Regions from separate parts of the Telluria sp. LT2P34 genome, predicted to be linked through region 2. Evidence: predicted binding sites of a transcription regulator. Region 2 holds the regulator's gene; the other holds the start of a gene.

Region 1 (7,313 bases), on a different contig from region 2:
GCCGGAGTCCACAGCAGCGGGTTTTCCATCTTGATCGTGTTGATCAGGTCGATGCCGAAGTTCACGTGCATCGACTCGTCGCGCAGGATGTACTGGTACTGCTCGGCGGCGCCCATCATCTTGTTCTGGCGGCCGAGCGCCAGGATCTGCGTGAAGCCGACATAGAAGAACAGGCCTTCCATCAGGCAGGCGAAGACGATAATCGATTTCAGCAGCTTCTGGTCGTTTTCCAGGGTGCCGGTCTCGAATTTCGGATCGGTCAGGGTCTCGATGAACGGGATCAGGAACTGGTCCTTGTCGTGGATCGATTCGATCTCGTTATACGCGTTGAAGATCTCCTGCTCGTCCAGGCCGAGCGACTCGACGATGTACTGGTAGGCGTGCGTATGGATCGCTTCCTCGAAGGCCTGGCGCAGCAGGTACTGGCGGCATTCCGGCGCCGTGATATGGCGGTAGGTGCCCAGCACGATGTTGTTGGCGGCCAGCGAATCGGCGGTGACGAAAAAGCCGAGGTTGCGCTTGACCAGGCGGCGCTCGTCATCGGTCAGGCCGTTCGGGCTCTTCCACAGCTCGATGTCGCGCTGCATGTTCACTTCCTGCGGCATCCAGTGGTTGGCGCAGCCGGCCAGGTATTTGTCCCAGGCCCACTTGTACTTGAACGGCACCAGCTGGTTGACGTCGGTCTTGCCGTTGATGATGCGCTTGTCGTCGGCGTTGACGCGCTTGGCGACCAGGGCGGCGTCAAGCTTCTCCGGCATGTCGCCGGCTTGCGGTGGCGGCGCAGCTTGCGCGCTCGTTGGTTCTTCGTCCCATGACAGCATGATATTTCCTTCTTCTCGATTCTTTGACGGCAGCGCCCGACGCAAAGGCCGGGCGTGCATTTCAGTTACGGGCAGCTTATTGGCACGCTTCGCATTCGTCGAACCCGGCATCGCCCGGACGCAGGTAGCAAGCTTCGCCGTCCGCTTCCTGTGCAGCCGATGCCGATACCGCAGCCACGGATGGGGCAGGTGCGGCCGAAGCGCTGGCCGGTGCGGCGTGACCCACCATGCCGCCCGAGACCGACACCGCGTTCAGTGCGCCGGTACGGCTGGTCGACTTCTCCATGTGGGTCGCCGCGATGGTGCGCAGGTAATAGGTCGTCTTCAGGCCGCGCAGCCAGGCCAGCTTGTAGGTTTCGTCCAGCTTCTTGCCCGAGGCGCCGGCCATGTAGATGTTCAGCGACTGCGCCTGGTCGATCCACTTCTGGCGGCGCGAAGCCTGCTCGACCAGCCACTTCGGCTCGACTTCGAAGGCGGTGGCGTAGATCTCGCGCAGGTCTTGCGGCACGCGGTCGATCTTCGAGAGCGAACCGTCGAAATACTTCAGGTCGGCGATCATGACTTCGTCCCACAGGTCGCGCGCCTTCAGGTCGCGCACCAGGTAGGAGTTGATCTCGGTGAACTCGCCCGACAGGTTCGATTTCACGTACAGGTTCTGGAAGGTCGGCTCGATGCAGGCCGACACGCCGATGATGTTCGAGATCGTCGCGGTCGGGGCGATCGCCACGCAGTTCGAATTGCGCATGCCGTACTGCTTGATGCGGCTGCGCACCAGCGACCAGTCCATCGACTCGCTCGTGTCCTGCTCGAGGTAGCCGCCGCGTTCGTCCGCCAGCAGCTTGATCGAGTCCTGCGGCAGGATGCCGCGGTCCCACAGCGAGCCGGCATACGACTCGTAGCGGCCGCGCTCTTCGGCCAGCTCGGTCGAGGCCAGGTAAGCGAAATAGCAGACGGCTTCCATCGAACGGTCGGCGAACTCCACGGCTTTGTCCGAGGCAAACGGAATGCGCATCATGTGCAGGCAATCCTGGTGACCCATGATGCCCATGCCGACCGGGCGGTGGCGCAGGTTCGAATTGCGCGCCTTCTCGACCGCGTAGTAATTGATGTCGATGACGTTATCGAGCATGCGCATCGCGGTGCGGATCGTCTTTTGCAGCTTCACGTGATCCAGGCCATCGCCCTTCATGTGCTGTGGCATGTTGATCGAACCGAGGTTGCAGACCGCGATTTCGTCGGCGCTGGTGTTCAGGGTGATCTCGGTGCACAGGTTCGACGAGTGCACCACGCCGATATGCTGCTGCGGCGAGCGGATGTTGCACGGATCCTTGAAGGTGATCCATGGGTGGCCGGTCTCGAACAGCATCGACAGCATCTTGCGCCACAGGTCGAGTGCTTCGATCTTCTTGAAGACCAGCATTTCGCCGCGCTCGGCCTTCGCTTCGTACGCCGTGTAGGCGGTTTCAAAGGCCTTGCCGACCAGGTCGTGCAGGTCCGGCGTTTCGCTCGGGGTGAACAGGGTCCAGTAACCCTTTTCCATCACGCGCTTCATGAACAGGTCGGGAATCCAGTTGGCCGTGTTCATGTCGTGGGTGCGGCGGCGGTCGTCGCCGGTGTTCTTGCGCAGGTCGAGGAATTCCTCGATGTCCATGTGCCAGGTTTCCAGGTAGGCGCAGACCGCGCCCTTGCGCTTGCCGCCCTGGTTCACGGCCACGGCCGTGTCATTGACCACTTTCAGGAATGGCACCACGCCCTGCGACTTGCCGTTGGTGCCCTTGATGCGCGAACCGAGCGCACGCACCGGGGTCCAGTCGTTACCGAGGCCGCCGGCGAATTTCGAGAGCAGCGCGTTTTCCTTGATGGCGTCGTAGATGCCTTCCAGGTCGTCGCCGACGGTCGTCAGATAGCACGACGACAGCTGCGAGCGGCGGGTGCCCGAATTGAACAGGGTCGGCGTCGAGCTCATGAAATCGAAACTCGACAGCAGGCTGTAGAACTCGATGGCGCGCTCTTCGCGGTCCGCTTCGCGCAGGGCCAGGCCCATGGCGACGCGCATGTAGAAGGCCTGCGGCATCTCGATGCGGGTTTCGCGCACGTGCAGGAAGTAGCGGTCGTACAGGGTCTGCAGGCCGATATAGCCGAATTGCAGGTCGCGGTCGGCAACGATGGCTTTGGCCAGGCGCTCGAGGTCGTACTTGCCCAGTTCGGCGTCGAGCAGTTCGTTCTCGATGCCCTTGGCGATGTATTGCGGGAAGTAGGTGACGTATTCGGCGGCGGCCCTGGCCTGCGGGACTTCCTTGCCGAAGACTTCCTTGCGAATCGTGTGCAGCAGGATGCGGGCCGTGACCTGGCTGTAGGCCGGGTCCTTTTCCATCAGCGCGCGCGCAGCCAGGATGGCGGACTTGTGCAGCTCTTCGACCGGCACGCCGTCGTACAGGTTTTTCAGGGTCTCGGCGACGATGGCTTCGGCATCGACGTGCTTTTCCAGGCCGACGCAGGCGGCGTTGACCAGGCCATGCACGGCATCCATGTCCAGCGGACGGCGCTCGCCGCCGTCGATCACGTGGATTTGCGGCGCGGCGACCTGCGACCCGCCCGCGGCTTCCTTGGCTGCACGGCGCTCTTCCATCTGCTTGGCGCGGTACAGCACGTAGGCGCGCGCGACATCGTGCTCGCCCGAGCGCATCAGGGACAATTCAACCTGGTCCTGCACATCTTCGATGTGGAAGGTCCCGCCGTTCGGCTGGCGGCGCATCAGGGCGGCGACCACGTTGTTGGTCAGCTCTTCCACCAGCTCGCGGATACGGGCCGACACCGCGCCCTGGCCGCCGGCCACGGCCAGGAAGGCCTTGGTCATCGCGACCGAGATCTTGTTCGGCTCGAAAGGCACGACGGCGCCGTTGCGGCGCAGGATGCGGTAGTCGGCGCGCGCGGCCAGTTCGGCTGCACTGTTGCCGGCTGCCGTGCCTGGCGCAGCTTGCGGGTGGATGGAAATGTCTTGGGATGTCTGCATTGAGCCTCCAGATGGGCAGTCCGACTGCCGCCATGTTTTCAACGGCCCGCCCGCACACGCGGAAAAGCCGACAAGTCTAAATATAAAAGCAAAAATCACCCTGCCGGCCTGGTTGGACCAAGCTGGACAATGTCCTTGCTGAAGGATGTGTTATCGGGTTTGAAGCACGGTCAGTTTCAAGTTAGTCCAGGCATTTCAGAACTAAATTGTTGCTCGGCCAGCTAGCTTTTACTGCTGAGCTAGCCGAACCGGACTGCTTGTGATACTTGGGTCCGCTACCACTACATCTAGTGATGCGGTTTGATATGGGACTAATTGTAGTACCCGTTCGGCACAGGATGCAAGTGAATAAACTTCCGATTTCTGGTGTTTACTGCATGTGCCGGCCTTGACATTTGGTCTTCCGACGCCGCATGCGCGGTAGACGGTAAGTAAGCACTAACCTGCTGCTTAACTCTTGTTCAACCGGCCGCGCCAGTGCTCAAACATGGTGCAGGGCGCACCGTTTTGCACTGGCGAAAAGGCAACGCTATTTGACAATGTTTGACATTGCCAAGGCGTGGCGAGCAAACGTGTTGGCAGGCTTAATTCTCCGGCGCCTGGATATCGAGCTTTTGCATCTGGTAGCGCAGCTGGCGCACGCTCAGGCCCAGCAGGGCCGCGGTCCTGGTGCGGTTGAACTGGGTCTGCTGCAGGGCGCGCCCGATGATGTCGCGCTCGACCTGCTCCAGGTAGGCCGGCAGGTCGCTCGGCAGCTCACCGGGAACGGGCATGCCCGCTGCCGGCGGCATGGGGGCCGCGGCCGGCATCGGCGGCGCCGCAGCAGGCGGCGAAGGCAGGACCACCGCCGGCGCCTCAGTACTGCGCGGCGCCTCCGCCAGCCTGGCTGCCTTCAAAGACAAATCCTCGACTTCGATCACGCCGCCGTCGGCAAAGGCGAGCGCCCGTTCCAGCACGTTTTCCAGTTCGCGCACGTTGCCCGGGAAGGAATAGGCGCGCAGCGCCTCCAGCACGCCCGGCCCGAGCGCGGCGCCGCCGGGCCCTGCCAGGCGCGCCAGGATGGCGTTGGCCAGCACCGGCAAATCGTCGAGCCGTTCGCGCAGCGGCGGCAGCGTCAGTTCGATCACGTTCAGGCGGTAGAACAAGTCCTGGCGGAACACGCCCGTTTCGACGCAACGGGCCAGGTCCTTGTGGGTGGCGCTGATGATGCGCACGTCCACCGGTTCCTCCAGGGTGGCGCCGATCTTGCGCACGCGCCGTTCCTGGATCGCGCGCAGCAGTTTTACTTGCATCGCCAGCGGCAGGTCGGCCACCTCGTCGAGCATCAGGGTGCCGCCGTTCGCGGCCTGGAAAAAGCCTTCGCGTTCCTCGGCGGCGCCGGTAAAGGCGCCCTTGCGGTGGCCGAAGAATTCGGACTCCATCAGGTTTTCGGGAATCGCGCCGCAGTTCACGGCCACAAAAGGCTTCGCCGCGCGCGAACCCTGGGCGTGGATTTCGCGCGCGGCCAGCTCCTTGCCGGCGCCGGATTCGCCGTTGATCGCGATCGGCGCCATCGAGCGCGCCATGCGGGCGATCTGGGCACGCAGGGCGCCCATTGCCTGCGAGTCGCCGATCAGGCGCGAGGGAACGCCGCCCTCGCCCGGCGCCGGCTCGGCCGAGCTTCCGGACAGGCGCAGGGCCGAACGCACCATCACGCGCAGCTCGTCGAGCACGACCGGCTTCGACACATAATCGAAAGCGCCTGCTTTGAGCGCCACCACGGCGTTTTCGGCGCTGCCGAAGGCGGTGATGACGGCGATCGGGGTTTTCGAGCTGCCCGAGACTTCACGCACGAGTTCGAGCCCGAGGCCGTCTGGCAGGCGCATGTCGGTCAGCACCAGCGCATAGGCGTTGTCGGCAACCAGCCTTCTCGCTTCGCGCAGCGTGGCCGCGCAATCGACATCGAGCCCCATCTTGACGAGGGTGATTTCCAGCAGGTCGCGCAGGTCCGGTTCGTCGTCGACGACAAGGATGCGGGGAGAACTCATGACTGCCTTTCCAGGGACTTGACGGCCGCGCCAGCGGCCGGCGCCAGCGCCTGCGCGAAAGTAATGACAAAACGCCCGCTCGCGGCCGCCGCGGCGCCGGCATCGCCGCGCAGGTCCAGGCGCGATTCGTAATCGAGCTTGGCGCCATTGTTCAGGCACAGTTCGCGCGCCAGGTACAGGCCGAGGCCGGTGCCCTTGCTCGAGGTCGTGTAGAAGGGCTCGAACAGGTGGGCGCGTACTTCAGGCGTGATGCCGGGGCCGTCGTCCTGCACGTGGAGTTCGAGCGTGCCGAAGGCGTCGAGCTCGGGCCAGATCCGGATGCTGCCGCTGGCGCGGCTGGCATAGCGGATCGCATTGCCGAGCAGGTTGACCAGCACTTCGCGCAGGTGCAGCGCGTCGAAACGCACCTCGATGGCGCCGGCGCCACCCAGCCACACTATATCATCGGCCAGATCCTGGGTTTCGCAGAATTCCGCCTTCAGTTCGGCCAGGAAGGAGGCCAGCAGCAGCGGCTCCGCATACGGCTGCGCCTTGCGCGACAGCTGCAGGATGTCCTCGACCATGCGGTTCACGCGCGCCACATTGTCGCCGATGATTTTCAAGAGGCGCAGCTCGGCCTTGCCGTGCAGGTCTTCGGCCAGCAGCGCGGTGGCATGGCCGATCGCCGACAGCGGGTTCCTGACCTCGTGCGCAATGCTCGCCGTGAGGCGTCCCATCGAGGCCAGCTTCAGTTGCTGCGCCTGGTTTTCGATCGCGCTCACGTCCTGCAGGAAAATCACGCTCCGCCCCGGCGAAGCGGGTCCGGCCGCCACATGCGCGAACCGCAGCTTCAGGTGCGCGCGCTGGCCACGGCGGGCGCGCTGGCCGCCCTCGCCTCCGGCTTCCTGGAAGGGCTTCAGGATCACCCAGGCCGCGTCCGGTCCGGCCTCGCCCGGCACCGGGGCAACTCCCCCAAGCGCCGCCAGCGCCGCCGATGGCGCCGGCGCTACGGCGCCGCTGCCGATCCAGGCCGCAAATGCCTGAGCCACCGGCTCGATCCCCGGCTCGTCCATCCGCAGCAGCTGCGCCCCCTCGAAACCGAGCATGCGCCGCGCCGCCGGGTTGGCGGTGTGGATGGCGCCGTCCGCCCCGACCACCAGCACGCCGTCGTCGACGTCGGCAATGACGATCTCGTTGATCGCCTGCTGCACTTCGAGGTCGGCGCCGCGCTGGGCCGCCAGCTCTTCCTGGCCGATCAGGCGCGCCGCCAGCCGGTTGACCAGCCAGACCACGGCGAAAAAGGCGATCCCGTACATCCCGCCCTGCATCAGGGCCGGTTCGCCGCCGTCCATCACGCCCTGCCAGAGCGCCTCGAGCAGGATGAAGATGGTGGCGAGCGCCGCCGAAAACAGCGCCAGCACCAGCGGCGCCAGGATGGCGGCGCCGGCCAGCGGGAACAGGTAGAGGATGCCG
Region 2 (7,313 bases):
CGCTGCCGCGCGCGACCATCGAAGGCAGGAGCGCTCGCGTCATCGTCACCAGGCCGAGGCAATTGGTGGCGATCATGGTTTCCCAATCGTCGAGCGGCGCTTCGTGGGCGGGAGCGGTGCCCAGCGCCAGGCCCGCATTGTTGATCAGGACATCGATCTGGCGCCAGGATTGCGGCAGCAGGGCCAGCGCTTCCTCGATCGAGGCCTTGTCCGTCACGTCCATCTCGACCGGCAGCGCCGCTTCGCCCAGTTCGGCCGCGAGCGCATCGAGGCGTTCCTTGCGGCGCGCCGCCATGACGACCTGGTGCCCGTTGCGAACGAAAGTGCGCGCCATTTCGGCGCCGAAACCGGCCGATGCGCCGGTAATGAAAACGATCATGATGGAATCCTCGATTGACGGGTGCTTCCCGATTGTAGCCGAAATGTCCATATTGCCGGCGACCTCGCCTTGCCCTGAGCGGGCAGTTCACATACAATCCGGCAGTCCTTGCGCCCCCACCCATTCGCCCTGCCGCTGCCCTGTTGGCCTTGCGGCTACCTGCGCCTTGCCCGATTCTCTTATCGATTGGAGTTTTTCATGTTTGCAAAAGATCACACGCTGGCCAATGTCGACCCGGAACTGTGGAGCGCGATTCAAAAAGAAAACACCCGCCAGCAGGATCACATCGAGCTGATCGCATCGGAAAACTATACCTCGCCGGCCGTGATGCAAGCGCAGGGCTCGCAGCTGACGAATAAATATGCGGAAGGCTATCCGGGCAAGCGCTACTACGGCGGTTGCGAGTTCGTCGACGTCGCCGAGCAGCTGGCGATCGACCGCGTCAAGCAACTGTTCGGCGCGGAAGCCGCCAACGTGCAGGCCAACTCCGGTTCGCAGGCGAACCAGGGCGTGTTCTTCGCGATGCTCAAACCCGGCGACACCATCATGGGCATGTCGCTGGCCGAAGGCGGCCACCTGACCCACGGCATGGCGCTGAACATGTCCGGCAAATGGTTCAATGTCGTGTCCTACGGCCTGACCGCGGAAGAAGACATCGACTACGAGCAGATGGAACGCCTGGCGCGCGAGCACAAGCCGAAGATGATCATCGCGGGCGCCTCGGCCTTTTCCCTGAAAATCGACTTCGAACGCTTCGCCCGGGTCGCCAAGGAAATCGGCGCCTACTTCATGGTCGACATGGCGCACTACGCCGGCCTGATCGCCGCCGGCGAATATCCGAACCCGGTGCCGCATGCCGACTTCGTCACCTCGACCACGCACAAGTCGCTGCGCGGCCCGCGCGGCGGCATCATCCTGATGAAGGCCGAGTTCGAAAAGCAGATCAATTCGGCGATCTTCCCCGGCATCCAGGGCGGCCCGCTGATGCACGTCATCGCCGGCAAGGCCGTCGCCTTCAAGGAAGCGCTCACGCCCGAGTTCAAGGCCTACCAGCAGCAGGTCGTGAAGAACGCCAAGGCCCTGGCCGAGGCATTGATCGCGCGCGGCCTGCGCATCGTCTCGGGACGCACCGAATCGCACGTGATGCTGGTCGACCTGCGCGCCAAGGGCCTTACCGGCAAGGAAGCCGAAGCGATCCTGGGCCAGGCGCACATGACCTGCAACAAGAACGGCATCCCGAACGACCCGCAGAAGCCTTTCGTTACCTCGGGCATTCGCCTGGGCAGCCCAGCCTTCACGACCCGCGGCTTCCTGGAAGAAGACGCGACCAAGGTCGGTCACCTGATCGCGGACGTGCTCGACAATCCGCACGACGCCGCCACCATCGAGCGCGTCAAGGCGGAAGTCAAAGTGCTGACCGATAAGTACCCGGTGTACGCGGTCTGAAAGAAGGCACGCCAGCCGCTTGAGTAACACAAAAGAGGGATTGCAGCCCGACGAGTCGGGATGCAATCCCTTTTCTCCTTTATTATTACGCCATGAAATGTCCGTTCTGCCAGCATGAAGACACCCAGGTCCTCGATACGCGCGTATCCGAGGAGGGCGACGCCATCCGGCGCCGGCGTCGCTGCGCCCAATGCGACAAGCGCTTTACCACCTATGAACGGATCGAGCTGTCGATGCCGATCATCGTCAAGAAGAACGGCAGCCGCACCGAGTTCGTCAGTAACAAGCTGCGCAGCAGCCTGATGCTGGCGCTGCGAAAGCGCCCGGTGTCCGCCGAAGCGATCGACGCCGCCGTGGCCTCGATCGAAGAAAAGCTGCTCACCAGCGGGCGCCGCGAAGTCGATACCGGCTATGTCGGCGAACTCGTCATGCAGGAACTCAAGCGGCTCGACGAGATCGCCTACATCCGCTTCGCGTCCGTCTACAAGGACTTCAAGGACCTGGCGGAGTTTCAGCAGGCCCTGGTCGAAGTCGGCCATCGAAGCAAATAAATTTCTTTGTTTGGACGCACCCGCGCACGCTTGAGCCAACGCAGGCTCATGTAAAAGTGCGCTGATAACTTCACAGCTCGCGCGAATGCTCGCGTGTGAACCTGTGGAGGTGTCCCGTGCAGCGGTCCCGCAGCAGCGGCTTTACGCTCGTCGAAGTGCTGGTCGCCATGTTCGTCCTCGCCCTGGGCGTGCTCGGGATGGCCGCCACCCAGGCGACGAACGCGCGCCTGCGCCAGCAGGCGGCGCTCGATTCCGATGCGGTGGCGCTGGCGGCCTCGCTGGCGGCGCGCATGCGGGTCAACCGGGCTGCCATGGCGCTGCCCGACGCCGCCAATCCCTATCTGTTCGACTACGATGCCGCGAACGGCGCGCCCGCGGATCCGCCCCTGCAATGCTTCGGTGCGGCCGCATGCAGCAGCGAGCAGCTGGCGCAATTCGACCTGTACGAACTGGCGCGCGCCGTGCATGACGATTTTCCGGGCGGGCGCATCCTGGTCTGCCGCGATGCGCCCGCCGCGGGCAGTGGCGCGCCCGACTGGCCCTGTACCGGCGCAGGCGCCGCGCCGCTGGTGGTCAAGATCGGCTGGCGCCGCGCGGCTGCGCATGTTTCAGCGGCAAGTGGGGCCGTCCCGTTCGTCACCATGCTGGTGTCGGGATGAAAATGCCTCGCTTGCATCTGCAGCGCGGGCTGGGCCTGGCCGAGCTGCTCGTCGCGCTTGCCGCCGGCCTGGGCCTGCTGCTGGCGGCCTCGCTGCTGCTGGTCGGCGCGCAAAAGGCGCATGACGCGCACGCCGATGCCGTCGACCTCGACGACAGCGGGCGCTTTGCACTCGCGCTCCTCGGCCGCGCGGTGCGCCAGGGCGCCTTCGTCGACTGGGAAGGCCAGGGCGGGGCCGCGCCCGGCCCGGCGGCGCCCGCGCCGATCACCGGACTCGATGCGCGCACGCTGCCCGAGTCCAGCTTCGCCATGGCCGGCGCACTGCCGGGCGCCATCCACGGCAGCGACGTGCTGGCCGTGCGCTATCGCGGCGCCGGCGCCGCACCGGACGGCGACGGCAGCATGCTCAACTGCGCCGGCTTCGCCGTGCAAGGGGCCGAGGAAGGCTGGAGCATCTTCTATGTCGCCCGGAATGCCGGCGGCGACGCCGAGTTGCGCTGCAAGTACCGCGGCGCCGGCAGCTGGAGCGCGGACGCCATCGTCAAGGGTGTCGACAGCTTCCAGGTCCTGTACGGGATCGATACCGACACGCCGCGGGACGGCATCCCGAACCGCTATGTGAACGCGAGCGCCATCGCGGCGCTCGATGCCGGGCCCGGTCCCGGTCCCAATGTGCACTCCTGGTGGAAACGGGTGGCAAGCGTCAGGGTGGCGCTCCTGCTGCATGGCGAGGCGCCATCGCCGGCGTCCGTCCGGCCCGGCGGCCATGCCTTGTTCGGCGCCGCATACGCCCAGACCCAGGCGGCGCTCGATCCCGGAACCGCGCTCTCCGCCGCCGCGCTGGGCGGTGGCGCCCGCGCACCGTCGCGCCGCTTGTTCGGCGCCGTCTTCGCGGTCGGCGCACCCCACGATTAGCCATGCGCCCGCCTTCTCCAAGCGGCCAGCAGGGCGCCGCCCTCGCCACCGTGCTGTTCCTGATGCTGGCCGTCCTGATGATGTCGGTGTCGAGCACCCGCGCCGCGCTCATGGCGGCGAACGCGGCGCGTGTCGAGCGCGAGCGCCACGTCGCGCTGGCGGCGGCCGAGGCGGCGCTGTCCGATGCCGAACGCGATATCGACGGCGCGGCAGGGCCGGCCTCGCCGCGCACGGCGATTTTCGCGCTGGCCGATTCAAGCGCGTTCGTCGACGGATGCAGCGCGGGCGCCGAGCGCTCCGGCCTGTGCCGGCTGGTCGCGGCGCCGGGCACGCCGGCCTGGCAGGCGGTCGACCTGGCGGGCGAGCGCTCGGTCGAGTACGGGCAATTCAGCGGACGAACGATGGCGGGTGGCGCCGGACTGCTGCCGGCGCGCGCGCCGCGCTACCTGATCGAATTGCTGGCAAAGCCAGGCTTGCCGCCGCGCTACCGCATCACCGCCATGGGTTTCGGCGCCGACCCGGCGGCGATTGTCGTCGTCCAGGGCTATTACGCTCCCGCCTCCGGCACGGCTCCCGGCAAGCGGCTGGGCTGGCGTGAAATTGCCAACTGGCCCGCGCTGCACCGGGCCGCCTCCTGACCAATTCACAAGGAGACCAACGATGAATCGCCGCCGCGCCCGCAGGACCGGCTTCAGCCTGACCGAATTGATGATCGTGCTGGTCATCGCGTCCGTGCTGGCAGCGCTGGCTTACCCCAGCTATGCCGGCTATGTGACAAAGGCGCGCCGGATGGAAGGGCAGGTGGCGCTGCTGAACGCCATGCAGCAGCAGGAACACCATCGGGCGCTGTACCACACCTATTTGGCTTTCTCGAGCGCGGCGCCAGGCCCGGGCCTGCCCTGGTGGTCCGGCAACAGCGCGGCCGGCAGCGCCTACGAGCTCGACGCCCAGGCCTGTCCGGACCGGCTCCTGCGCGACTGCGTGCGCATCAGCGCGCGGCCCGGTACCGACAAGGTGGACGCGCGCTTTCGCGACCCGGACTGCGGCACGCTGACCCTCGACAGCACGGGGGAGCAGGGGGCGAGCGGCAGCATCGGCGCCAGCGGCAGCATTGGCAACGCAGCGCGCTGCTGGTGATGAGGACCGCGAGCGCGAGATTGGGCTTCACCCTGGTCGAACTGCTGGCCGCGCTGGCGATCGGCGGTACGCTGCTGGCGCTTGCCTTGCCGGACCTGAACGCGCTGATCCACGCCCGCCAGTTGCGCGGCGCAGCAAGCGACCTGTTCGAGGCCGTCAAGCTGGCGCGCGGCCATGCGATTTCGCGCAACACACTCGTGAAACTGGCCCCGCGCGATCCGGCCGGTACCGACTGGGCACAGGGCTGGACGGTGTTCGCCGACCGCGACGATGACGGCGTGGCCGGCGCGGGAGACGACATCATCGCCGTGCATGGGCCCGTGGCGCCGGGCCTGCGCTTTCACTTTGCCTTCCCCGGGCCAGCGCCGCGGTATTACATCGCCTACAATGGCGCCGGACGCTCGTGCAGCGACGCCAACGGCGCGGCGGCGCGCCCGGGGACGCTGTCGCTGTTCCATGGCGGCGCGCTGCGCCGTATTAAAATCAACATGCTGGGCCGGGCGCGCCTGTGCGATCCGGCGCGCGAGGACAATTGCGACGGTGTCCAGGCTCCCTCTTGAGTCAAGGTCCCGTCCTAACAACCGAAAACGACTGTGCAGATCAAGAACGACACCGACGGCATGGCGCTGGCCCTGGAGTGGGCGGCGAAGGGCATGTATATCACGGCGCCGAACCCGCGCGTGGGCTGCGTCATCGTGCGCGACGGCGCGGTGATCGGCGCCGGCCACACCCAGCCCGCCGGCCAGGCCCACGCCGAAATCCAGGCCCTGCGCGACGCCGCCGCGCGCGGCAATGACGTGCGCGGGGCGACCGCTTACGTGACGCTCGAGCCGTGCAGCCACTACGGCCGCACGCCGCCGTGCTCGACGGCGCTGGTCGACGCCGGTTTGCAACGGGTGGTGGCCGCGATGGAGGACCCGAATCCCCTCGTCGCGGGACGCGGCATGGCGCAATTGCAGGCGGCCGGAATCGAGACCGCATCGGGCGTGCTGGCCAATGCCGCCTACGAAATGAACATTGGCTTCTTTGCGCGCATGCGCCGCGCAACCCCCTGGGTGCGCCTCAAGACCGCGGCCAGCCTGGACGGCATGACGGCCCTGGAAAATGGCGAGAGCCAGTGGATCACGGGGCCGCAGGCGCGCGCCGACGGCCATGCCTGGCGCGCGCGCGCCTGTGTCATCCTGACCGGTATCGGCACGGTGAAGGCGGACGACCCCCAGCTGACGGTGCGCGGCATCGATCTGGCCGCCGGCGGCGCCGCGTCGCTCCCGAGCGCCCCGCGCCAGCCGCGGCGCGTGATCGTCGACAGCCGGCTCGAGATCGACCCTGGCGCGCGCATCCTGCAGGGCGAACCCTGCTGGATCGTCGCGGCCCTGCCCGACGCCGGCAAACAGGCCAGCCTGGGCGCTGCCGGCCATGAGGTGATCCTGCTGCCGAACGCCGGCGGCAAGGTCGACCTGGCCGCGCTGATGCGCGAACTGGGGCGGCGCGAAATCAACGAGGTGCACGTCGAGGCCGGCGCGAAGCTGAATGCTTCACTGGTGCGCGAAGGCTGCGTCGACGAGCTGCTGGTCTATCTGGCGCCGAGCCTGGTGGGCGCCGGGCAGGGCATGTTCGCGCTGCCGGCCTTGAGCCGCCTGGCCGACAAGATACCACTGCGTTTTCACGGCGTGACCCAGGTCGGGGACGACCTGCGCATCCTGGCGCGTTTAATTTAAACTGAACTACACCGATCATTCATCAAGGAAGCACCGCATGTTTACTGGAATCGTCGCCGCCGTCGGCACCATCAACTCCGTAGCGCCGCTGGCGGGCAGCGAGGACGCCGGCGTGCGCCTCGAGATCGATGCCGGCGGCCTGCCGCTGGCCGACGTCGCGCTGGGCGACTCGATCGCCATCAACGGCGCCTGCATGACGGTCGTCGCCAAGAGCGCCGGCGGCTTCGCGGTCGACGTCTCGCGCGAAAGCCTGAGCAAGACCGCCGGCCTCGACGCGCCCGGCGAAGTCAACCTGGAAAAGGCGCTGACGCTGTCCGAGCGCCTCGGCGGCCACCTGGTCTCGGGCCATGTCGACGGTTTGGGGCAGGTGCACAGCTTCGAAGCGGTGGACGAGTCGCGCGAACTGGTGATCGATGCGCCGGCCGAACTGGCGAAATTCCTCGCCTACAAGGGTTCGGTGGTGGTCAACGGCGTGTCGCTGACGGTGAACCGCGTCGAGGACCTGGTGC

The links. Region 2 encodes NrdR, which represses ribonucleotide reductase genes. Its sites were predicted from a motif close to CACNANATNTNGTG; they were not measured.
Region 1: a site for NrdR is predicted at 4,114-4,127, ahead of AC56KZ_RS09195 (ribonucleoside-diphosphate reductase subunit alpha). Genes of this name have one in related genera too.

The regions. Positions count from the first base shown of each region.
Region 1 is NZ_JCASIN010000002.1:751,384-758,696, forward strand. Features, by position in the region: gene AC56KZ_RS09190 (ribonucleotide-diphosphate reductase subunit beta) at 1-821, opposite strand, end outside; gene AC56KZ_RS09195 (ribonucleoside-diphosphate reductase subunit alpha) at 898-3,834, opposite strand; gene AC56KZ_RS09200 (sigma-54-dependent transcriptional regulator) at 4,419-5,861, opposite strand; gene AC56KZ_RS09205 (sensor histidine kinase) at 5,858-7,313, opposite strand, start outside.
Region 2 is NZ_JCASIN010000001.1:884,739-892,051, reverse strand. Features, by position in the region: gene AC56KZ_RS04000 (SDR family NAD(P)-dependent oxidoreductase) at 1-379, opposite strand, end outside; gene glyA (serine hydroxymethyltransferase) at 578-1,825, shown strand; gene nrdR (transcriptional regulator NrdR) at 1,918-2,376, shown strand; gene pilV (type IV pilus modification protein PilV) at 2,493-3,035, shown strand; gene AC56KZ_RS03980 (PilW family protein) at 3,032-3,949, shown strand; gene AC56KZ_RS03975 (pilus assembly PilX family protein) at 3,952-4,587, shown strand; gene AC56KZ_RS03970 (type IV pilin protein) at 4,610-5,086, shown strand; gene AC56KZ_RS03965 (GspH/FimT family pseudopilin) at 5,086-5,646, shown strand; gene ribD (bifunctional diaminohydroxyphosphoribosylaminopyrimidine deaminase/5-amino-6-(5-phosphoribosylamino)uracil reductase RibD) at 5,680-6,804, shown strand; gene AC56KZ_RS03955 (riboflavin synthase) at 6,842-7,313, shown strand, end outside.